2 regions of the Brevibacillus sp. FW306-2-1A-C05A genome follow, and region 2 is predicted to be linked to the other one. Evidence: riboswitches for the same ligand, from Rfam matches in the RefSeq annotation. Region 2 holds a riboswitch; the other holds the start of a gene.
What was found. Region 2 has a riboswitch for S-adenosylmethionine ahead of AC3WJN_RS21195 (sugar ABC transporter substrate-binding protein). Riboswitches for the same ligand answer to the same signal wherever they lie in the genome.
Positions count from the first base shown of each region.

Region 1: another riboswitch for S-adenosylmethionine. It lies ahead of mtnK (S-methyl-5-thioribose kinase); the one in region 2 lies ahead of AC3WJN_RS21195 (sugar ABC transporter substrate-binding protein).

Region 1 is NZ_JBYSWV010000023.1:20,913-33,253, reverse strand. It holds gene AC3WJN_RS14940 (sigma-70 family RNA polymerase sigma factor) at 1-426, shown strand, start outside; gene AC3WJN_RS14935 (anti-sigma factor) at 423-1,616, shown strand; SAM riboswitch class I at 1,709-1,854, shown strand; gene mtnK (S-methyl-5-thioribose kinase) at 2,035-3,264, shown strand; gene mtnA (S-methyl-5-thioribose-1-phosphate isomerase) at 3,261-4,301, shown strand; gene AC3WJN_RS14920 (GNAT family N-acetyltransferase) at 4,462-5,016, shown strand; gene AC3WJN_RS14915 (ABC transporter ATP-binding protein) at 5,244-6,986, shown strand; gene AC3WJN_RS14910 (ABC transporter ATP-binding protein) at 7,014-9,101, shown strand; gene AC3WJN_RS14905 (MFS transporter) at 9,141-10,325, shown strand; gene AC3WJN_RS14900 (hypothetical protein) at 10,503-10,643, shown strand; gene AC3WJN_RS14895 (CAP domain-containing protein) at 10,739-11,749, opposite strand; gene AC3WJN_RS14890 (RDD family protein) at 11,882-12,341, opposite strand, start outside.
Region 2 is NZ_JBYSWV010000046.1:21,347-33,687, forward strand. It holds gene AC3WJN_RS21155 (transketolase family protein) at 1-161, shown strand, start outside; gene AC3WJN_RS21160 (hypothetical protein) at 158-280, shown strand; gene AC3WJN_RS21165 (hypothetical protein) at 470-775, shown strand; gene AC3WJN_RS21170 (dimethylarginine dimethylaminohydrolase family protein) at 1,044-1,919, opposite strand; gene AC3WJN_RS21175 (IclR family transcriptional regulator) at 2,122-2,856, shown strand; gene AC3WJN_RS21180 (DUF421 domain-containing protein) at 3,065-3,787, shown strand; gene AC3WJN_RS21185 (GNAT family N-acetyltransferase) at 3,944-4,585, shown strand; gene AC3WJN_RS21190 (ATP-binding protein) at 4,589-5,845, opposite strand; SAM riboswitch class I at 6,048-6,168, shown strand; gene AC3WJN_RS21195 (sugar ABC transporter substrate-binding protein) at 6,286-7,308, shown strand; gene AC3WJN_RS21200 (sugar ABC transporter ATP-binding protein) at 7,386-8,876, shown strand; gene AC3WJN_RS21205 (ABC transporter permease) at 8,878-9,876, shown strand; gene AC3WJN_RS21210 (alpha/beta fold hydrolase) at 10,863-11,672, shown strand; gene map (type I methionyl aminopeptidase) at 11,789-12,341, shown strand, end outside.

The DNA of each region.
Region 1 (12,341 bases), on a different contig from region 2:
CGCGATCGGAGGCAGGCGGAAGACTTGACGCAGGAGACTTTTTTTCGCGCGTATGCCTCCCTGGATGACTATCACGGGGAAAAAGTGCGGCCGTGGCTGTTCAAGGTAGCATACCACGCCTTCGTGGACTGGCATCGCAAACAGAAGCGGCGGCCAGTCGATTACGTCGGGAGCGTGCCGGAACGACTGGATGCTTCCGCCGTCGATCCCGCTGACCAGCTCGTGAACCAGGAGTTGTGGGAGGCTGCATCCGCCTGTTTGGAGCGGCTGCCGGAAAAGCAGCGACAGGTGATTTTGCTGTCGGCGATGCAGTTTTCCTACGCGGAAATGGCGGAGGTGCTGGGAATCGAACTGGCGGATGTCAAGCGCTCCCTGTTTCGGGGACGGCAAAAGATGCGGCAACTGTGGAAGGAGGAAGGGCTATGACGAACCAAAACGGGGATGACCGCGAGCAAAAACTGCTTGCTTACCTGAGAGGGGATTTGACGGGCGAGGAAGCGAAACGGCTGGGCGAGGAACTGGCAGACGACGAAGAGTACGGGAAGCGGCTGGAACGGCTATTGCTCGGGGAAGAACAAGGGACAGACGGCAAGCAGGAGGCTGCGCCAGGGCTTTCGGAAGCAAGACAACGGGCGATCGTCCGCCGGGGAAAGTGGAAAAACAGGCTGACGACCTCCTTCTATGCCTTCGCGATTCCTTGCCTCGCGGGTGTGCTCTTGCTGTTCGTAAACGGCTGGGTGGGGACGCTGATGCATGACGATTTGTTCCGGGTGGCACGGGACATGGTCAATTTTACCCAGCCTGGCGTGAGCGTGGGCAGCAGCGGCTCGCAGGTGGGGCTGTTGTACGGCAGCATCGACATGGAGCTGCGAGAGCAGGTTGGCAAGGAGGCCAAAAGCGCTGGCCGCTTTCGGAGCACGAATGTGCTGTGGAACGTGAGCGCCAGACCGGAGTGGACAGGGGGCGTCAGGGAGCAAAAGCTGTTTTTCCGCTATCCGCTATCGGCCGGAGAACCGGAAGAAGACACGTCCTTTTTGCGCACGCCTGCCTGGACGACGCTGGAAAAGCTGCCGGAAGGAACGGTTTCCCAACTGGCGATCTCGTTTGACAGCTTCCTGACGTATGAGCAGTATGTCGAGCTGGTTTCCCGCCATGTCAGCAGCTACAACCAGGAGACGGTCTGGTTTGCCGTCGACACTGGCGTGGAGGTGAAACAAGTTGACGGGGAAGCCGGCAATCTGCTACTCGGCCCGGGGGAGGTCTGGGGCTTTGCCGAGCGGGAGCTGGATTACGGAACCGCGCCGATTCAGGTGAACGGAGAAGGCGAGCGGCGAATGGCCGCCTTCATGGGCGAGATGAAGTATTTGACCGAGCAAAAAAGCTTGGCGCGCGACATGGGCTACGCGCTGCTTTCGGGCGGCAATCCGCAACTCGAGGAGCGCTATCGCTATTTGCAGGAAAAAGGCGTGCGCATCTACGGCGCCGTCCTGACCGGGCCGACGAAGGAGCTGCTCAGGCTCAAGGAGGAAAAGTCGATTACCGCCGCGTTTGTCGGCAAAATCGACTGGTGGAACTGGGAGCGCCCCGCCGCCTCGGGGACGCAGAATAGCTGGTAGAAGGCGAGCCGTTTTTGCAAAAAAAGAGTGTTGACATCGTGGAACCGCAGGTTGTATGATTCAAACTAAATCAAAACCGCATACGTTTGGATACCTTATCCAGAGAAGGTGGAGGGACTGGCCCGATGATACCCGGCAACCGACACGACGCGATTTCAACGCGAGCAGCGATTGAAGCAAAAAGCGACGTGCACGGTGCTAATTCCTGCAGAAACAAAAGTGGTCTGGAAGATAAGGGGGACATGACACGTTATTTGTACGTGACGACAGCGACCTCTTTTCTTCGGAAAAGAGGTCTTTTTGTATGTCACAGCACGAACGCCGATTGCCGCATGACACCGTTTGACCGCAAGGCTGGGGGATATGACCAGTCCGCTACAGATAGAGAGAAACTACTTAACGAGGGGAGTAATCAATCATGGCATACCGCGCATTGACTGAACAGGAAGCAGTAGAGTACGTAAAAGGCTTGCCGGGTCTGTTTACAGAGGGGGCCGAGTTGACCAGCCGCGAAATCGGGGACGGGAACCTGAATCTGGTGTTCGATATTCAGGAGTCGGCTACCGGAAAAAAAGTGATCGTGAAGCAGGCGCTGCCGTTTGCGAGAGTCGTGGGCGAGTCGTGGCCGCTGACCATCGACCGCGCCCGGATCGAGAGCGAAGCGCTTCGCATCCAGCACAAATACGTACCGGACCTGGTGCCGGAAGTGTACCACTTCGATCAGGAGCTGGCCCTGACGGTGATGGAAAACGTAGGCGACCACATCATCATGCGCAAAGGCTTGATTGAGGGCAAGCGCTATCCGCTTTTTCCGAAGCAGATCGGCCGTTTTCTCGCGCACACCTTGTTCTACACATCGGATTTGGGCGCGCATCCGTACGACAAAAAAGCGCTCGTCGGAACATTCATAAATCCGGAATTGTGCAAAATCACAGAAGATCTCGTCTTTACCGATCCGTACGAAAATGCGCCGACCAACGACTTCAACCCGCTGATTCGCCGGGAAGTGGAAGCGATCTGGAACAACAAGCCGCTCAAGCTGGAGATCGCCAAGCTGAAATACGACTTCCTCACGCGCGCAGAAGCGCTGCTGCACGGCGACTTGCACACGGGCAGCATTTTCATCACCGAGACGAGCCTGAAAGCGATCGACCCGGAATTTGCCTACTACGGGCCAATCGGCTTTGACATCGGCGCGGTCATCGCCAACCTGCTGCTCAACTACGCAGGTCAACACGGATTGCAAGAAGACCCAGGAGAACGCGACTCGTACCGCGAATACTTACTGGAAACGGTGGAAGATGTCTGGAACGAATTCGTTTCCCAGTTCGTTCAGCTCTGGCACAAACAGGCAAAAGAGCGCAGCGCTCACGTCGAAGGTTTGTGGCAAAGCTACGTGAAGCGACTGATTCAGGACACGGCGGGCTATGCCGGCTGCAAAATTTTGCGCCGCGTGATCGGGCTTGCGGGAGTGGCTGATCTGAACACCATCGCAGACGATGAAAAACGGGCAGAAGCCGAGCGACTGGCGCTGGCGATCGGAGAAGCGCTGATTCTCGGCCGCAGCAACGTCGACGAATCGACAGACATCACGGACATCGTCCGCCAGGTAACCGCACGCTACTATCAGGAGGCAACGACAGTATGACAACCAGTACACAAACAACGCCAGTCAAGTGGGAAGACGACGCGCTCGTCTTGCTTGACCAGACGCGTTTGCCAGTAGAGACGATTTACTTGCGGCTGACGACCGCAGAAGAAGTATGGGGCTCCATTCGCCGCCTGGAAGTGCGCGGCGCGCCGGCAATCGGCATGGCCGCAGCATATGGATTGTACCTGGGGATTCGCGGCAGCGAGGCACAGACGTACGAAGCGTTTTGGCAGGAGTTGAACCGCCAGGCAGACTACCTGGGCACATCCCGCCCTACCGCTGTCAACCTGTTCTGGGCGCTCGACCGGATCAAGGCGCGCGTGAAAAAAGACGCTGCCCTGCCAATCGCAGAGCTGAAAGCCGCTGTGCTTGACGAAGCGCTGGCGATTCAAAAGGAAGACGCCGAGGTGTGCCGGACGATCGGAGAGCATCTGCTCACGCTGCTGCAAGACGGCATGGGCGTTCTCACGCACTGTAATCCGGGGGCGCTGGCGACGGCAGCGTACGGAACGGCTACGGCTCCCTTTTATTTGGCCAAGGAACGCGGCTGGAATCTGAAAGTATATGCAGACGAGACGCGTCCCGTCTTGCAAGGCGCTCGCCTGACCGCGTATGAATTGCAGCAGGCGGGCATCGACGTCACGCTGATCTGCGACAACATGGCGGCGATGGTGATGTCGCAGGGCAAAGTGCAGGCGGTCGTCGTCGGAACGGACCGCGTGGCGGCCAACGGCGATGTCGCCAACAAGATCGGCACCTACGGGGTAGCGGTTTTGGCAAAGGCGCACGGCATTCCTTTTTACGTGGCAGCTCCCCTGTCCTCAGTCGACCTGGCAACACCGACAGGCGCGGACATTCCGATTGAGGAGCGTCCGGCCGAGGAGATCACGCACGGCCTGGGCAAACAGGTAGCACCTGACGACATCAAAGTGTACAATCCGGCGTTCGATGTGACGCCTGCCCAATACATTACGGCGATTGTCACCGAGACGGGCATTTTCAAACCGGAAGAGATTGCGAAAAGCAAACAATAATCACGCTCATGAGCGTCTGCCAGTTCGCTGGCGGGCGCTTTTTGCGCAAGAAGCGTCCCTGCCGCTTGCCAAACAATGGCTCCGGTCGCATAATCGAGCGTAAGCAGTCGTTTGCCAGTCTTTAGTCGCTGCATCTACATAATATAAGGAGGGCTTTTGCATGAGAAGGATACCGATTAATGAGGAGACGTTTCTCAAACAGCTTGAGCTGTCCGATGCCGCCGAAATGTTCTGGCTCACGGACACCAACAGACCCTACCTGAAGGAATGGCTGCCTTGGCTGAATTTTACGAAGCGTGTCGAGGATACGAGCCATTTTATCCAGCGAACGATCCAGCAGCATAACGACAATCAGGGCATTCACTACGGAATCTGGCACAACGGACGGCTGGCCGGAACGCTGGGCGTGCACAATATTGACTGGATCAACAAGAAAACGGCGATCGGCTATTGGCTCGGCGCCCAGTTCCAGGGCAAGGGACTGATGACCGGGGCAGTGGCGGCGTACATGGACCAGCTTATTTTCGGCTCGTGGGGGCTGGAAAAGGTCACGATTCAGGCGGCGACGGAAAATTACAGGAGCAGAGCGATCCCGGAGCGGCTGGGCTTTCAACTGGAAGGAATCCTGCGCCGCAACGAGTTTCTGTACGACCATTTTGTCGACCATGCCGTGTACAGCATGTTGAAGGAAGAATGGCTGGCAAGACGTAGCTGAAAAAGTTGGATTGACAAAGAAAATTCAGTAAATTACGATGAAGGAAGCAAGAAGGGGTGCGTGATGCGCGCGCCTTTTTTATATATTAGTACAATTACGGTTTCGCCCATGGTTTGGTTTGGCGCAGCCGGGTTTGTCCATTCGCTGGAAAGGTGCAGTTGCCCAGGAGAAAAGCGCTGGCTGCAATTGAGTTCCATACAAGGCTACATCATGGGAGGGGGATCTGCTTGCATACACTCAAGGAGCTATCGTGGTTTTTTCGCGCGTACTGGAAACGGTACACAATCGGTATCTTGTTTTTATTTCTCATCGACGTCCTGATGCTTTGGCCGCCTCGTCTGATCGGAGAGACGGTCGATGCGATGCGCAACAGCTCTTTGACGACGCAGGATTTGACCAGGACGGTTGCGATCCTGCTCTCGCTTGGTGTCGGGCTGTACGCGATGCGTTTTGCCTGGCGACACTTGCTCAACGGCGGTGCGCTGATTTTGGAGCGGACTTTGCGCGAGCGTCTGTTTGCGCACCTGACGCGGATGACGCCGTCGTTTTACCATCGCAAGCGCAGCGGCGATCTGATGGCTGTCGCGACCAACGACATTCCGGCGATCGAGCAAACGGCGAGTACAGGCGTGCTCACGCTGGTCGATTCGCTGTTCATGACGCTGTTGACGCTCGGGGTCATGGTGACGGTCATCGATTGGAAGCTGACGTTGGCGGCGCTGATCCCGATGCCTTTTTTGGCCTGGTCGACCGCCTACTACGGCAGACTGCTGCACGAGCGCTTTTATCTCGCCCAGGAAGCGTTTGGCGAGATGAACGACCACGTGCAGCAATCGGTTTCCGGCGTGCGTGTGCTGCGTGCGTTTGTGCAGGAAAAGGAAGACATTGAAGCCTATCGCCGGGTCAGTGAAAAAACGCTGGAGCGCAACGTGAGCGTATCGCGGATCGACGCGCTGTTCGAGCCGACGATTGCGATCATTATCGGCTTCAGCTTCCTGATCGGGCTTGGCTATGGAACATACCTCGTCTTTACGAGCGCGATTTCTTTGGGCGATCTGGTCGCTTTTAACCTGTACCTCGGGCTTTTGATCTGGCCGATGTTCGCCTTTGGCTGGCTAGTCAACGTGCTGCAGCGCGGCGGAGCGTCCCACAAGCGCCTCTCCGAGCTTTTGGTGGAACAGCCGGATGTGAAGGAAGTCGCCCACCCGGTGACGGCCGAGACGCCGAATACGGTAGAAGCTCGCCAGTTTTCTTTTGCCTACCCGGGCAGTGAAAAGCCTGCGCTCACTGACATCACCTTTTCGCTCGGGGCAGGCGAGACGCTGGGCATTGTCGGGCGGACGGGGAGCGGGAAGTCGACGCTGTGCCGCGCCCTGTTGCATCAATACGAGTTGAAGGAGCAGTCGCTGTTTGTCGGCGGAGTGCCGATTGAAAAACTGTCATTTGCAGCGCTGCGGGAAAAAATCGCCTATGTGCCGCAGGAGCATTTACTGTTCTCGCGGACGATTGCGGAAAATGTAGCGTTTGGCCGGCCGCAAGCGACAGAGGCGGAGGTACTGCACGCGCTCAAGCTGGCGGAAATGAGCAATGATCTGGCCCAGTTCCGCGATGGCCTGCAAACGATGGTGGGCGAAAAGGGCGTGACCCTCTCCGGCGGGCAAAAGCAGCGGATTTCGATTGCCAGGGCTTTGCTGCTCGATGCAGGCATCCTCATTCTCGACGATTCGTTGTCGGCGGTCGACGCCCGGACGGAAGAGGCGATTTTGCGTCATTTGCGCGAGGAGCGCGCCGCCAAAACGACGATTATTACCGCTCACCGCCTGTCTGCCGTGCAACACGCCGAGCTGATTCTCGTGCTGGACGAAGGCCGGATTGTCGAGCGGGGAACACATGATGAGCTGATGCAGCAAAACGGCTGGTATGCGGAGCAGTATCGCAGACAGCAAATGGAGCGGGATGTTGCCGGCTAAGCCGTGAAGAGGGAGGGAGAGCGTTTCGTGGGGAAAGAACACGTATGGAAGCGGCTGGCCGCATTTGCGCGGCCGTTTCAAAAGCAAATAGGGGGAGCGCTGATCCTGCTTCTGCTCGGGACGAGTGCGGAGCTGGCGGGACCATTTCTGGCCAAGGCGATGATCGACAATCACATCCTCGCCATCCAGAAGCCCTGGTACGAGTTTGAACAAAAGCCGCAGGTGCCCGAGGACCTGGTGGTTGCGATAAACGATCGCTACTATATACGGGAGGATGCGCTGGCCGATGCGGGCTTGACACCCGGCAGCATCCAGGCGAGCGAAGCGACCGTAGTTGCGGCAGGCACGACGTATTACTTGATCGAGGGAAAAATCGAGCAAAACGGCGAGAAGCAGTTCACGCCCATCGAGCCGGAAAATGGCCGGGAGCGCTTTGCGGTGACGGCGGGCGATGCGGCGGGGACGAGTGCGGCTCCGACAGGAATCCGGCTGACGGGCGAAGAAGTTTTGGCGATGTACCAAAACGACGTGCAGCCGATCATCTGGCTGTCGTTAGGGTACGGAGCGCTGATTTTGCTGTCGGCGTGCTTCAACTACATTCAGATTTTGTGGCTGCAAACGATCGCCCAGCGCATCATTCAACAGATGCGGATGAAGCTGTTCGTGCATTTGCAGAAGCTCCCGGTCTCCTTTTTTGACAAGACGCCGGTTGGCTCGCTCGTCTCCCGCGTGAGCAACGACACCGAGGCGATTCGCGAGCTGTACGTGAGCGTGCTTGCTACGTTTGTGCAAAACGGCATTTATTTGCTCGGAATCTTGATCGCGCTGTTCGTGCTCCAGCCGCAACTGGCCCTGTTCTGCTGTCTGACTGTGCCGCTGCTCGCGCTCTTGGTCTACGTCTATCAAAAGTACAGCTCCCGCTACTACGCGGTGATTCGGGCGAAGCTCGGCGACATGAACGCGACGATCAACGAGATGATTCAAAACATGGCGATTGTCCAGGCGTTTCGCCGCGAGGAAGGCGTGCAAAAAGAGTTTGCGCAGGTGAACGAAAGCTACTTCAAGGTGCGGATGAAGGAAATCAACCTGGAGTCGCTCCTGCTGCGGCCCGCTGTCGACCTGATCTGGAAAATCGCCCTGACCTTGATTATCTGGTACTACGGCTCCGCGTCGTTTCACAGCGTCATTTCGTTCGGGGCGCTGTTTGCCTTCGTAGACTACATGGGTCGCTTTTTCGAGCCGATCAACATGATTATGAACCGCCTGTCGCAAATGCAGCAGGCGACGATCTCGGCCACACGCGTCTTCGATATTTTGGACACGGCGGCCGAATCGCAAACAGCGGGGACGCCAATCGCGCGGCCGCGCGGGGAAGTGGTGTTCGACCAGGTGTCGTTTGCTTACAACGAAGATGAGTACGTGCTGAAAAACGTTTCGTTCACCGCGAAGCCGGGCCAGACGATCGCGCTCGTCGGCCATACCGGATCAGGGAAAAGCTCGCTGATGAACCTCTTGCTCGGCTTTTATCCGGTGACAAAAGGGCGCATCCTGATCGACGGAAAAGACATGCGCCAGATCGACACGCACTCGCTGCGCAGTCATATCGGGCTGGTGCTGCAAGACCCGTTTTTGTTTACGGGCAGCATCGGCTTCAACATTCGCATGTACAACGATGCGATTTCCGATGAAAAAGTCGTGCAGGCCGCCAAGGCAGTGCGGGCCGACGAATTTATTACGCGCCTGCCGCAAGGGTACGACGAGCCGGTTGTCGAGCGCGGCATGACGTTGTCTGCGGGACAGCGGCAGCTCATTTCGTTTGCCCGGGCGCTTGTGGCCGATCCGGCGATTTTGATTCTCGACGAAGCGACGGCGAGCATCGACAGCGAAACCGAGCTGGCGATCCAGGAAGCGCTGCACGTCCTGTCGCGCGGGCGGACGACGTTTATCATTGCCCATCGGCTGTCGACGATCCAGCACGCGGACCAGATTCTCGTATTGTCCCGCGGGGAAATCGTGGAGCGGGGAACGCATGACGAGCTGATGGCACAGGATGGACTGTATCAAAAAATGTACCAGCTTCAACAAGGGAGTCTTTCTGTTAAAGTGAATGGATAGAGGTTTACAGAGGATTTAGGGGAAAGGAGCTTCAACACCATGTCTTCGTCGAGATACACCTTCTGGGTGTTGATCCTGGTGGTAGCCATCTCGGGCTTGAGCCAAGGCTTGAGCATTCCGCTTTTGGCTGTGCTGTTGGAAAAGCAGGGCGTGTCGTCGGTCATGAACGGGCTGAACGCCGCCGCTCTGTACGTGGGGATGGTGCTCGTCTCGCCTTTGCTGGAAATTCCGCTGAGGCGGATCGGCTACCGTTCCACGATTTTGTGGGGAATGCTGCTGCTCACGATTGCGACTGCCCTCATCCCGCTGTTCAGCCACCTGGCTGTCTGGTTTGTGTTGCGCATGCTGATGGGGATTGGCGATTCCAGCCTGCACTACTCCAGCCAGATGTGGGTGACGAAAATCGCCGCGCCGCAAACGCGGGGACGCGACCTGTCCCTGTACGGGCTGGCGTATGGCGTCGGCTTCAGCATCGGGCCGCTTGGCTTGAATTTGTTGCCGCTCGGGCTGTGGGTGCCGTTTGGCGTCTTGCTTTTTTTGTACGCCGTAGCTTTTGTGCTTTTGTCGCGGATTAAAAACGAATATCCCGAACAGCTCAAGCAAACGGAAAAGAAACAAAACAAATACGCCACCGTGCTGCGCATCGGCTGGCTGTCGCTGATTCCTTCCTTTTTATACGGGTTCATGGAGACGTCTTTGAACGGCAGCTTTCCGGTCTACGCGTTGCGCACAGGCTTGTCGCTGGAGTGGGTTTCCCTGATTTTGCCGTCGTTTGTAGTCGGCAGCATTATTTTGCAAATGCCGCTCGGGACGCTGAGCGACCGGATCGGGCGCAGGCAAGTGATGCTCGCCTGTGCGCTTGTCGGGGGGATTGCCTTTTTCCTGTTCCCGCTGGCCGGGGAAAACGTCTGGCTGATGATGCTGCTGCTCGCGCTTGCCGGGGCGGCAGTCGGATCGTTTTACTCGCTCGGTCTGGCCTATTCGGCCGATATTTTGCCTGCCGCCATGGTGCCGACTGCGGGAATTATTGCGGGCATCAACTTCGGGATCGCGAGCATTCTCGCGCCAAACGTCAACGGCGTGCTCATGGAGCTGTGGGAGCCGTGGACGATGTTTTGGCTGATGGGGGCGCTTCTCGTGGTCTTCGCCGCCGCCTGCCTGTTTGCCCGAAACAGCAAGTCCCAGGCAGAGGGCTATCCGCTGCCATTGCAAAAACAAGGCTGATGGATGCCAAAAACGAAGCCATTCTCTGCATGTGTGGAGGATGGCTTTTTGTGCTGCCGGGGTTTCCCAACCATTTTTGCTGAACTGTAAGTTTTCTTCGTAAAAAAGCATAAACGGGCGCAGGGGAGGGAAGCGTATTACTATAGAAGAATTGTTTTTTTGGAAGGGGTTGACCCGATGCTGACTCCGTGCATATTCAAGCGGGGGATCGTCTGGATTTTGTTTTTCGTTCTCAGTCTGGTCATCATCCCGTTTTTTTCCGAAGAGGGGCAGGTTCCGCCGCCAACTCCTGCTACGAATGCGGCTGCGCAGCAGTAACTTCGACTCTGTCCGTGGATGAGGCAAGAAGTCTTCGTTAGAGCAACAAAAGACACGCCAAGCGATTGTGCTGGCGTGTCTTTTTTCGCGAGCGCTTACTTCGAGACGAAGTTTTGCGTGTAGAACGGGCGGCCGTCTTTGATGACGACACCGACGCCCAACTGTTTGAAGTTTTGATTCAAAAGATTTTGCCGATGGCCGGAGGAGTTCATCCAGCCCATGTGGACTTCAATGCCGTCCAGTTGGCCGTAGGCGATGTTTTCGCCCGCGTAGCTGTAGCGGATGCCTGCTTTTTTCAGGCGGTCAAACGGGCTTCCCGTCGTCGGCGAGGTGTGGCTGAAGTAGTTGTGCTGCGCCATGTCGTTGCTGTGCGCCCTGGCGACAGCCGCGACCTGCTCGTCCCAGGTCAGGACAGGCAATTTGGCGCGCAGCCGAGCGACGTTCAGCAAGTCGAAATTTTCTTTCTCATAAGCGATGGCGGCTTGCTTGATCTGGGCGTCTGTCAGCTTCGGCTGTGCCGGCAACTGTGTATAGACAATCGGGTACATCAGGCCCATGGCGATCGTGGCGAAGTGCTCTGGCGTGGAGATGCGGACACCTGCGACTTTGTTGCCGCCCAGTTGATCGATGGAAAAGGTGATGACCTGATTGTTTTGAAGATAAGTCGGATGTTTGAGCGTATTGTCCTGGATGCGCAGCGATGGAGTAATAGCCAGAGTGTTCTGTGGCGCTCCCCATGCCTCCTGCAACGCTTTGGTGGTGGAACCGATCGTGATTCCCCCGATATTGATCTTCGCTCCGTTCGTAAACAGCGTGACGACTTTGCTGTTTTGGATGCCCACCTGTATGTAGTTGTTCAAATCTTTGTTGTAGATCCACCATTCTACTCCGGTGTGGCTCGGGTCTTTGCGTGCGGGCTTGCCCAGCTTTTGCTCGACCTGAGCGGCGCTCATTCCGAGCTGGATGCCGTACGTGGACACCGATTTGACTGCTTGCTCTGCGGCTGCGACAGGAGCGGCGGACACACCAAAAACGGGTGACAACTGGCCGAGCAGAGCCAGTGAAAGACCTAAGGCGAGGATGCTGATTGCTTTTTTCTTGTGCATATGTCTACCTCCTCGAAGTGGAATTGCCTTGGTTGTTACCAGTATCAGTGCAAAGACGGGCCAAAAACAGAGTCAAAGGAAGCAAATCTGTTACGAAAAAAGGAAAAACCTCCGAATAGACGATCGGAGGTTTCACGTTTTGCGGTCGTAGACGACGTATGTTTTCGCGAGCAAGTCATGCCAGCCTTGCTTTTGCGGGTTCCATGCCACCCACAAATAGCCGAGCCCAAAAGGCAGCGTGGACAAAAACTTGCCAATCACTTCGCGCAGGATGACCTGGCCGCCCGACAGGTTGCCCCGGGACTGTCTGGCACTAATGACCCGGATTCCGGTAATCAGCTTGCCCAACGTCTGTCCCGTCCACCAGGTCAGAAGGATCATGTACAACAGTCCGAACAGCGCCTCCATCAGATCGATCAACGAAAAAAAGTCGCCGGATACGCCCATGGCGCGCCGCAGCGGATTGAACACGAGCAGGCTGACGCCGACCAGAAACAGGGAGTCCAGCAGGGAGGCCGCTACGCGTATCCAAAAGCCTGCGAAGTGGTGCTCGCGAGGCGGCTCCTGCCAGCCGTCCGGCTCTTGCCTTGCC
Region 2 (12,341 bases):
AAGAAACGCACACGTTTGCGCTCGGCAAAGGCGTCAAGTTGATCGCAGGACAGGATGTGACGATCATTTCAACCGGGACGCAAACAGGCCGCGCCGTTCAGGCTGCGAACCTACTGCGCGCGGAAGGCATTCAGGCGGGTGGGAAGAGTGGACAGGGATGAAATTCCCCGAGTCCGGCACGTACATTATTCCGGATGCGCTCGTTCCGGTGCGCATCGAAGTGGAAAAGGACGAGGTCGTGTACGTGGAACCGAATGTGTGGATGCAGCATTTTCTGTAAAAGCCAGTGTGCATAGCTGGAAGCTGTTGTTTTCTTAGATGAGAAGAGCCGTTATTTGTGCGGCTCTTCTTTTGCATTCTACGATTTGTCTGAAAAGAATGATAAAATTCACTCGACAAATGGAAAAAGACTTTCTACACTGGTTCCGGCAAGGTAAATAATGGCGACATCTTTTATGCCGACTTGGGGATGAACTACAATCCGGAACTGGCATATGCTCATCCGGTTGTTGTATTGGAAGAAGTGGGAGCTCTCGTGAGGACGATTAGTGAAGGTCGGTTATTAGATAAAAAAGGAGGATTGCATGACATTTCAAATCCCCGCTCCTTATTTGTTGAGATAAAAACGAAGTGCTTTGAGATTTGTTTTCCAAAGCAATACATTACTCAATTAAAGTTGGAAAAACAGGTCGAAGATTTGACGGATGATAAAAAACGGTTAGAAAAGCAGATAGAGGATCTTCAGAAAGAATTGATTGAGTTGAGGGCAAAGTAAACTCAATCGACATCAAAAAAGGGAATTGACTAGATAGTTTGCTAGAGGTAAGCTAATATTATGGCGAAAGGCCGATAGTATTAATGATAAGCCGTAAGGGCGAGCATATGAACCAGTTTGAAGAAAAGGGCAGCTCAAGAAGAGCTGCTCTTTTCTTCGATGTGCTTCCAAAGATGGAAAAGAGCAAGCCATGTACGAAGTGGTGAAGACTGGTCGGCCCACTCAAGACAAAATGCCACTGTCCACGTGGCTTTTTGTCTGTAGGAAGCTACACACGCTCCACCGGAGAAGTCAGGCAAGTCGGGCCGCCCGTGCCTTTGTAGGAGATTTCTTCGCCTTCGTATTCGTACACGGTAGCGCCTGCTTTTTCCAGCCGCTCCTTCGTGACCGGATTGCCCGCCACGACCATGCACACGCGCGGGGCGAGCGCGAGGACGTTGCTGCCGAGGTTTTCGTATTCGCGATCGGGCACTTCGATCAGTTCGATGCCTATGTCGACGAGCAGTTGGCGGAAAAACACAGGCATTAGCTTGGAGTAGACGACAGCGAGATCGTGGTCGACGAGGCTGATAATCGACATCAGATGCAGGCACTCGGCCGGGCCGCGGTCATATGGCAGCGGTACGACGATGACTTCTTCCGTGAAGTCCTTGACCATCTCCTTAATCTGGGCGATCGCCGCCTGATTGGTGCGGAAGCCAAGCCCGATCGCCAACGTTTTTTCATCCAGCCAGACGAGGTCGCCGCCGTCTGCCTGCGCATCGCCTGTCAGTTGTCCCAGGATCGGGATGTTGTTTGCTTGCAAAAACTCCTTGTACACTTCCGCTTCGCCTTGGCGCAGCTCTTTGCCGGATTTGAGGATGATCGCGCCTTTGGACGTGAACTTTACCGGATCATGGGCGTAGAGGGAGTCGAGCCCGGTTTTGTCCGATTGCGGGAGGTACAGCACGTTGGCTACGTGCTCGCGGAGGATCGCTTCGAATTTTTCGTACTCCTGCAAAGCTTTGTCCCAGTCAGGGCAGTCTGTATAGTGAAAAGTTTTCCAGGATGCGTCGAGATGGGCCTGGCTGATAAACGCTTCGCGGGGATGCTTGATGATGACGGTTTTCAGCTTTTTGACCATGGATTGGCTGCCTTGGAACATGGTTGCCTCCTTTTATTCCACATTGTAGAATATTGTTCATATTTCGAAAATTTATTTTCAGTGTACACATTCTGATTTTGCACTGTCAATCGTTATTCCGGGCTTGCAGCGGCTATCGCGGGAAGTTTTTTGCGATTCACAAAATTACAGCAAATCATTTAAGATGAGGTAGACGAGACATGAGGAAAAAGGGGAAATGACTGTGATTCAATCGTTTGATCGGGCGATGGCGATTGCGACGGCACTTGCGTCGGACGAGCATAGAAAGTGGTGGACCATCAACGATTTGGCGAAAGAATGTCAGCTCCCGGTGAGTACGATCTACCGCTTGTTGTACACGCTGATGAAGCACGGGCTGGTGGAGCAGGATGCAGCTACCAAGCAGTACACACTGGGGATCAAATGGATGGAGTTCGGCCTGCGCGTGCTCGACCGGATTGATTATCGCAAAGTCATCAAGCCGATGATCGAGGAGCTTGCCAGAGAGGTGGAAGAAAGCGTTTACTTCAGCCAGCCGAGCGGCCTGGAGTCGATTGTGATCGATCGCGTGGACAGCCAGCACAACATTCGCATCTACGACCAGCTTGGTTTGCGCATCCCGATGCACATCGGCGCGGCAAACAAGGTTGTTTTGGCGCACATGCCGGCAGAAGAAGCGCGGCAAATCGTGTTGCAGCTCGTCGGCGAGGAGGAGACGCCCGCTTTCATGGAAAAGCTGGCCGAAATCCGCAAAGTCGGCTATGCCGTCAGCTTCGCGGAACGGACGGAAAATACGGCTTCGGTCGCGGCACCTGTTTTTGATTACACGCAAAAAGTAATCGGCGCTTTGAGCATCGGCATCGTCACCTTCGATCTGAAAGAAGAGCGGTTGAATTATTTGATCGAGCGCGTGAAGGACGTCGCCTGCAAAACGTCGCAGCGGCTGGGGAGGATGTAGCTTTGCGATGTCTATATGCTGGAAATTTTTCTGCTATATGAAAAATATGGTCGAAAGCTCCTGGCGAGACTGTCAGCCCGAATGATCGGGGGCAGTCTTTTTGGGGCCAGTGACGGTTTGTGCTTTACGGGCAAAGCTTTTCGCATAATTACTACCAAAACTTTACATAGTAACAGGAGGAAACGGTTGGGGCAGGAGGCGTTTTTGCGTGGAACTGTTCAGTGAGAGCTTGATTGTAGTCGGGCGTGTATTTACGATTTTGCCGCTGCTGTTGATCGTGACGCTGTTCATGGGAAAGCGTTCGATTGGCGAGCTGCCTGTCTTTGATTTCATGATTATCATCACGCTAGGCTCCGTGACCGGGGCCGATATTGCCGAGCCGAATGTCCACCACATTCCCATTGCGGTAGCGATTGTGGCGCTCGGGGTGCTGCAACGCGTCGTGTCCCAGTGGTCGATTGTGTCCAGGCGCTTCGGCAAAATGGTCACGTTTGAGCCAACGGTCGTTTTTTACAACGGAGAGTTTCTCGTCCCTCAACTGAAAAAGATACGCTATTCGCTCGATAACGTACTGCAAATGCTGCGGGAAAAAGACATTTTTGACCTGTCGGAGATTGAGATGGCGATCATCGAGGCCAATGGCCGACTGACTGTCCTGAAAAAATCTGCGCAGCAGCCAGTGACGAGACAAGACCTGCAAATCCGGACTGCCTCGACGGGCCTCTCCCTGCCTGTGATCGTCGAAGGAAAAATATGTGAAGAGGCGCTGAAGTACCGCGAACGGGACGAAGGCTGGCTTTTGCAGGAGCTGAAAAAAAGCGGCGTCGCCATCGAGCAGGTTTTTCTCGCCACATTGAATCGGCAAAACGACTTGCTGTTTTTTGAGAAACATCCGGACAATCCGCAGCGGGTCCCGCCCGTTCAGCATTGAGAGGAAGGCAGACAGCATGCAGCGTACAGGCGCGCCAGGCTATCCCATTCAGGAAGCCTGTAGTTTGCCGATTTCGTTTATTAAAAAATATTTTATCAATTAAAAATAATTTTAGAGGATAAGTGTGGTTGTCATCTCAATCAGGGAGGAATGACCATGCTTGTTTTCAAGGCGATGGAGCAATGTTCGGTGGCGGAGGCCGTTTTGGTCTACAACAGAGGGTTTTCCGGCTATTTTTTCGACCAGTCCAAAACGCCGGACACGCTTATCTGGAAAATGGGGAAGGAGGAACTTTCGCCCGCGCATTCGCTGGTTGCGTTTGTAAATGGCGAGCCGGCCGGAATCGTGCTGAACGGGATATGGAACAGAGGCGGGCGAAAAATCGGCTGGAACGGAGGGACAGGGGTGGCGCCGAAGCACAGGCGCAGCGGAGTCGGGCAGGCTTTGATCGAAGCGACGTTGCAGATTTACCGCGAGCAGGGCGTGGAGCTTGCGGCGCTGGTCGCCATTCGCGAGAACGTGCAGGCGGTCGACTACGCGCTGTACAGGCGGATTTTTGATGAACAGGGAAGGCAAACGACTGCCTTGCTGTTTCAGTGTGAAGCCAGTCCCGGACGAGCAGACCGGGAGGCGATTGTCGCAAGCGCGCTGGCCCATGTGTTTGCTCCGCTGGACCAGGAGCTTCATCGCCTCACCGTCAATTTGCCCGTCGCAAATGAGACAACCACCCGAATTTTGCAAAGTGCGGGCTTTTCCACGCTGGCCGAGCAGGTTTTCATGACCAGGCCACTCGCCTAGCTGCTACTGCGGCTGATGGTACGGAAACGTAATCGTGAACTTGGTGCCGACCTTCGGCTTGCTCGACACGCTCACAGAACCGCCAAACGTGTGAATGACGTGATAGGAATAAGTCAGGCCGAGTCCGGTCCCGCTCGTTTTGGTAGAAAAATAGATCGTGCCAAGTCGTCTGATCTGGCCCTCGTCCATCCCGATGCCGTTGTCCTTGATGACGAGCAGGGCGTTGTTTTTTTCGATGAACAACGACAGGGAGACTTTCCCTTTGGCCGTCTCCGCGCATGCCTCGATGGCGTTTTTGATAAAGTTGACCAGCACCTGCTTGAACTCGTCGGGATTGGCCATGATCGTGACGGGCTTTTCATAAGCTTGCAGCTCCAACTCGACGTTGTTCATGTTGGCAAACGGCAGCATGACCTCGCGGACGACATGGAGCTGCTCGCATACGTCGATCAGCTCGGTGCGCTCCTTGAGCGGCTTGGACAGCGCCAGGTACTCCGTCAAAATCGCTTCCGTGCGCTGAATCTCGTCCATGCTGATGCGAATGTACTGATCGGTTTTCGCAATGTTTCCCGGGTCCTCCTGGATCAGGCGCAAAAATCCTTTGACGGCCGTGAGCGGGTTTCGCACCTCGTGCGCCAGTGAAGCGGCGACGTGGCTCATCGTCTCGATTTTTTCGTTTTGGGCATGGCGAATGAACAATTCCTTGTCTGATACGCATTTGCTAAATAACGACATCAACAGCCAGATGCCGACAAAATTTTGAACGGGAATCACAAGCACATGATAGGGAAGCTGATGGGATACATAGGTGGGAAAATTGAAATAGGTCAACCCCAAATCTATCAGGGAAAAAAGCGCACCCGTCAAAAGAGTAAACAGTGTTTTCCGATAACTGGCTTTGTAGCGTTGATATATCAGGAGGGAGATTGCAAACGTGGCGGCCATTACGAGCATGGCGACCCAGGTGCCTTCGCCGCCCAGATAAAAGCGGTACAGCGCTGATTCGATCAGCACGATCAAGGCGATTCGTACTCCGCCGTAGATCAGAGCGAAAAAGACGATGACGTGCCTGATGTCGAAAATGATTCCTTCGTTGACGCTCGAAGCGAAGGTCATCGCCAGAAACATGCAGACAGAGCTGGTTACGAGAATAAAGCAACGGCTATAGTTACGCATCCGGTCGCGGTAATAGATGTTGAACAAAACAAACGGTGTCAAGGCAAAAAACATTTGCAAGATTAGTTCTTTTAGTAGACTCATTAGACATCCCCATCGCAAATTTGCATGGCTTTTGCTTCAATCTACAAGGTTTCGACAAGACCTTACATAATTCCTCCAAAATTTGGACATCGAGTTGGGATTATTTTGGAGGACAAAAGCTTCAAAAACCCAGTTGACAGATGGGTAAAACAAGGATTATAGTCTGTATATATTAATACAAACGTTGCGAAAATAAAAACTACTCTTATCCAGAGAAGGCTGAGGGAATGGCCCTATGATGCCCGGCAACCTAGCTGGCAAGATCACCGTCTTGCGAGCCAAGGTGCTAACTCCAACAGGTAGCGATACCTGACAGATAAGAGGCGCGAATCTTGTCGATCAAGCCTCTTTCATCTGTTGAAAGAGGCTTTTCCTATTGGAAGGTCGTCGCCTCCTCAGCTTGAAGCTCAGCAGGAAGAAAGAAAAAGGGGGATTTTTCGATGAAAAAGAAACTGGGTCTTGTCACATCAATCGTACTGGCTGCGTCGCTGGCCTTGACCGCTTGCGGCGGGGGAGCGGACACCCAAAATCAGGCGGGAAGCGGCGCTTCCGGCGGCGAGAAGGCGAAGCGCATTGCCTTGATTATGCGCCAAAACGTCGGCACGTTTTCTGCCCAATACATTAACGGCGTGAAGCAGGAAGTCGAGAAAAACGGCGGCGAGCTGACCGTATTCAACGCAGATACCGATTTGTCGAAAATGGCCTCCAACCTCGATGCTGCGGTGAACCAAAATTTTGACGGCATCCTGATTGACCACGGTACGGCGGAAGCGCTGCAGCAAGGCACGCAAAAAGCGGTCGACAAAAAGATCCCGGTTGTGCTGTTCGACACCGATATCAAGCTGCCGGGCGTCCCTGTCGTCGAGCAAGATGACAACAAGCTGGCCGAGTTGAGCCTGGAAAAGCTGGCTGCCGATACGGGCGGCAAAGGCAACATCGTGAAAATTTGGGTAGCGGGCTTTGCGCCGATGGAAAAGCGCCAGGTAACGTATGAAGCATTCCTGAAAAAATACCCGGATATCAAGGAAATCGCCGCGTTTGGCTCGGCAACGAACAACACCGCGCTGGATACGCAAGCGCAGATGGAAGCGATTTTGAAAAAGTATCCGAACAAAGGCGACATTACAGCCGTATGGGCATCGTGGGATGAATTTGCCAAAGGGGCAACCCGTGCGATCCAGCAAGCAGGACGCACCGAGATCAAGGTGTACGGCATCGACCTGAGCGACGAAGACTTGCAACTGATCCAGGAGCCAAACTCTCCTTGGGTCGCGACAGCAGCGGTAGATCCGTCGAATATCGGACGCATTCATGCGCAGACCGTTTTCCAAAAAATGAAAGGCGAGCAAGTGCCAGACAGCGTGAAGCTGAATCCGGTGCTGGTCAAACAGGAAGACTTGCCAAAGGATAAAAAAGTAACGATGGGCGATCTGTCCCAATACGTACAAGAGTGGGGCAAGTAAGCAAATAGAGCTGGTTGGTTTGGCTATTCCCGTTGCTTTTGTCAACGGGAATCTTGTTTATTTAGGGGGGGCGAAAAGTGTCCAGCTTGCAGATGAAAGGGATTGTGAAGCAGTTTTCCGGCGTGCCTGCGTTGCGCTCCGTCGATTTTGAAGTCAAGGCTGGCGAGGTGCACGCGCTGCTCGGAGCGAACGGAGCGGGAAAAAGCACGCTGATGAAAATTCTTACAGGCGCGTATCAGGCGGATGGCGGCAGCATCGCGATTGACGGCAAGGACGTCTCGATCCAATCGCCGCAGGATGCGAAAGCGTTGGGCATCCAGTGCGTCTACCAGGAAGTCGATACGGCGCTGATCCCGTATTTGAGCGTGACGGAAAACATTTTGCTCGACCAGATCGTGTCCAAAAGCAGCAAGGGACTCATGAACTGGCAAGGGCTGCACAAGGAAGCGGAGAGCATTTTGCAAAGCTTCGGCTTTTCCATCCCTGTGCGCATGCTCGTCGAGGAATGTACGCTGTCCGAAAAGCAACTGATCTTGATTGCCCGCGCGACCGTGCAAAAAGCGAAGTACGTCATTTTTGACGAACCGACAGCCCCGTTGAGCACGAAGGAGAGCGAGCGGCTGTTTCTCATTATCGACCAGTTGAAAAAAGCAGGCGTCGGGATCATCTACATTTCCCATCGGCTGCCGGAAATTTTCGAAATCTGCGACCGGATCACGGTCATGCGCGACGGTCAACTGATTGCCACGAGCGAGACGGCCGCTACTACGATGGATGAAGTCATCGGGAACATGCTGGGCAAAAGCTTCGAGGAAGAGTTCCCGAAGGTGGAGCTGCCGATTGGCGAAGTGATCCTGGAAGCGGCCGGAGTGGCTGGCGGCAAGGTGCGCGGTGCGGATGTAAGCGTTCGCGAGGGCGAGATCGTAGGCGTCGTAGGACTTGTCGGGGCAGGGAAGACGGAGTTGGCCCGGCTGCTGTTCGGAGCGGATGCGGCCGAAGCTGGCGAGATCAGGCTGAAAGGCAAGGCGGTACGCCTGCGCTCGCCAAAGGAAGCCGTGGATGCAGGGATCGTCCTCGTCCCGGAGGAGCGGCGAAAAGAAGGCATTTTTGTTGAGGAATCCGTAAAAAACAACTTGTCTGTCTCGACTTTGTGGAAATGGTCGCGCCTCGGGTTTGTCCGCAGGGGAGTCGAGGCGGGGCAAGCGCGGGAGCTGGTGCAGCGGCTGGGTGTGAAGACAGCGGACATCGGCCAGCTCGTCGGCCACCTCAGCGGGGGGAACCAGCAAAAGGTCGCAATCGGCAAATGGCTCGATACGGATGCGCAAATTTTCATGTTTGACGAACCGACCAAAGGCGTGGACATCGGCGCGAAAAGCGATATTTACCGCCTGATCGGAAAGCTGGCGGAGCAGCGCAAGGGCGTTTTGTACTTTTCCTGCGAGTTTGCGGAGGTGCTGGGCATCGCGGACCGGATTCTGGTCATGTTCGAAGGGAAAATCGTCCGGGAGCTGAGCCGGGCGGAAGCGACGCAGGAGCGGATTATGTATTATGCAAGCGGAGGTGAGTAACGTGGAAGGTAAAAAATTCAGCCTGTTTGATTTTATTTACAAATACGGAACGGTTGCGGTTATTGTTATCGTTATGCTGTTATTCAGTTTGACCAACCCGTATTTTTTTACGTATGACAACATTACGGACATTTTGCGCTCGATCTCGATCGTGACGTTTGTCGCCATCGGCGTTACGTTTTCCTTGATTGTCGGGGGCTTTGACCTGTCTGTCGGTTCGACGGTGTCGCTGACTACCGTCGTCTCGGCCTCGATGATGGTCTGGTACGAGCAGGGCGTGTTCGCCACACTGGTCGTTCCGATTGCGCTCAGCCTGATCGTCGGGCTGGTCAACGCGTTTCTGGTCGTCAAAATCCGGATTCCCGACCTGCTGGCGACGCTCGCGATGCTCTACATCGTCAACGGGCTGCACATGACGTATTCCAAAGGCTACTCGATCTACGCCAACATGCCGATGGAAGACGGTTCGATGGCTCCGGGGAAATTCCAGGAGTGGTTTTTGTGGCTTGGCCAAGGCAAAATTTTCTCGCTGCCTGTGCCAGTTATCCTGACCTTTTTGCTGGTCGCGGTCACGCACATCTACCTGACCTACACCAGACAAGGACGGATGCTGTACATGACGGGCGGCAATCTGGAAGCCGCGCGCTTGTCAGGCATTCCGGTCAATCGCTACCGCACGCTCGCCTACGTGTTATCCGCGCTGTTTGCCGGCTTGGGCGGGATGCTCTTGGCGGCGCGGATCGGGACAGGCCAGGTGAGCAGCGGCGGCTCGATGCTGATGGATGCAGTGGCAGCGGCGTTTGTCGGCTTCTCTGTATTCGGCGCGGGCAAGCCGAATGTGTTCGGGACGTTCGTCGGCGCAATCCTGATCGGGGTGCTGCTCAACGGCATGACGATGCTCAACCTGCCGTACTACGCCTACGATATTATCAAAGGGACGGTATTGGCGCTGGCGTTGGCTGTGACGTATTACCAGCTTCGGCGGAAAAGAAAAGCGTAGAGGTGTTTGCGCTTGCGTTCGCGCGTGCAAGGCAGGTCGTCAGGGAGAAGCTGGCGGCCTGTTTTTGTTGGGCAGAAGAAGAGTGGGTACGATTCTTATCAGTGTACGTGCAGCATGGCGAGGCTGCGAAGGCGAGGAAAGCAAGAGTTGTGCCTTTTTGGGACGGAGGTTTTTTTTCGATTGCTTGGCGACTTGGTGCAGTCAAGGTAGTTTAGGTTAGTTTAGGCGAGAATGTGGTTTTTATTGCGAGCCGTGGGATCAAGGCGGACTGGCTGCTTGGAAAACGGTTGATCGTCGCGGTAGTGGTGAGAGGAAACAGGAGAAAGCGCTACAGGTACTTGGGCCTCTAGCGGGGGAGCGGAGGCTGGGTAGGAGTCCCAAAGGCCTTCGCTGCTTTCTCCTGTTTCCTCTACGAGCTGTTTCTGTCGTTCGGGGGTGATTTTGGGTTGTAGATCAGGAAGCAAAGTGCTTAAGACAAGGAAGCGGTTTTTCTAAAAGCATGCATGTTGTATCGTCAGGGAGGCTAGCATTAATAGCTCTCAAGAAAGACGACAATCCCACCGCAAGCTTTCTTTTTTGTAGTGTCTTTTTCCCCGGAGCCGGGCAGTGATACCCCCAGCAGGGAGCCCAAGAAGTTACAGCGATTTCGTCTCTTTTCTCGCCACACCAAAAGCGCCGATAAAGGAGCTTTAAAAACCCAACCAACCCCACAGCATCATGTTCGGCTCATCACGCCACTACACTGCAAACAATTTTTTATAGTTCCAATCCTTTTTGTAACAGATAAGAATGGATAAGACTCTTATCAAAGCATAAGTGCAGCAACATAACGAGACTTCGAACGAAACGATAGAGCAAGACTGATGCCCGCTAGGTCCGTGAAGGCTTCGCCATTGGCTCGGCGCAGCCAAGTTTTCTCATGCAAGAAAATGGTAATAGTTTCACACAGAACATCCCTCCGCTATAATACCTCTGGGGGGATATAAGTGATTCATTATAAGACGTACATACGCGGTGAGGGTTATGAATGGGTGACCTTCGTCCACGGCGCGGGCGGCAGCTCATCCATCTGGTATAAACAGATCAAAGCTTACAAAGAACATTTTAATATTCTCCTCGTCGATTTGCGCGGTCATGGCAGGTCGAAGCAGCATCTGGGGAAGCGGCGGCCGAAATACACGTTCGAGGACGTGAGCCGCGACATTATCGAGGTGATGAAGCACGAGAACATCGCTTCCAGCCATTTTGTCGCGGTTTCGCTCGGGACGATCATCGTGCAGATCATAGCAGAGCTGGAGCCGCACAAAATACGCTCGATGGTTTTGGCGGGAGCCGTGACCCGGCTGAATTTGCGTTCGCAGGTGCTGATTGCGCTCGGCAATCTCGTCAAGCACATCGTGCCGTACATGTGGCTGTACAAACTGTTTGCCTGGGTCATCATGCCGCGGGCGCGCCATCGCGAATCCCGGTCGTTATTTGTCAGAGAAGCGCAAAAGCTTTGTCAAAAAGAGTTCAAGCGCTGGTTTTCGCTGACGCACGGCATCAATGCGTTTTTATGCAGCCTGCTGGCGAAGGAGCCTCCGATTCCGGCCCTGTTTGTGATGGGCGACGAAGACTACATGTTTTTGCCCGCGGTTCAAGCGTGTGTGAGTCAGAGACAGTATGCGCAGTTGCGCCTTTTGATGAACTGCGGCCACGTGGTCAATGTCGATCAGCCGGAAGAGTTTAACCGGATTTCGATCGGATTTATCCGCGAGCAGACGGGGGATGGACGGTACGAGGTAAGCCCCGCTTAGCTTGTGCGTTTGGCTGCCAGGCTTTGCGTTTGCGATTTGAACAGAAATGTGTTCCAATAAATGGAGCGGGTTCGGATTTGGTTTTGGCATACATTTTCAGCGAAGGAGGACACGGCATGTCGATTCAAAATGAACACGACTTGCTCGCTTTGCAGCGGATCGGGAGAATTGTGGCAGAAGCTAGAGAAGCGATGCTGAAGGCCGTCCGGGCGGGCATCACGACAAAAGAGCTGGATCGTATCGGCGGCGATATTTTGGCGAAGTACGGTGCGCGCTCGGCTCCACAGGTGACGTACGACTTCCCCGGGCAGACGTGCATCAGCGTGAATCACGTTGTGGCGCACGGGATTCCCGACGGAACCGTGTTGAAGGAAGGCGATGTCGTCAACGTCGACGTCTCCGCAGAGCTGGACGGTTATTTTGCCGATACAGGCGCTTCGGTTGTCGTGGGACAGGGAGAGCCTGTGAAGCAGGCGCTGTGCAAATGCGCAGAGGAATCGCTGTACAAGGCGCTGGATTCGGCCAAGGCTGGCTCCAAGTTGAGCCAGATCGGGCGCATCGTCCACAATGAAGCGAAGGCAAAAGGATTTACGGTCGTCAAAAATCTCACAGGCCACGGCATCGGCAAAAGCTTGCACGAGGAGCCGGCGCACGTCCTGAACTACTACG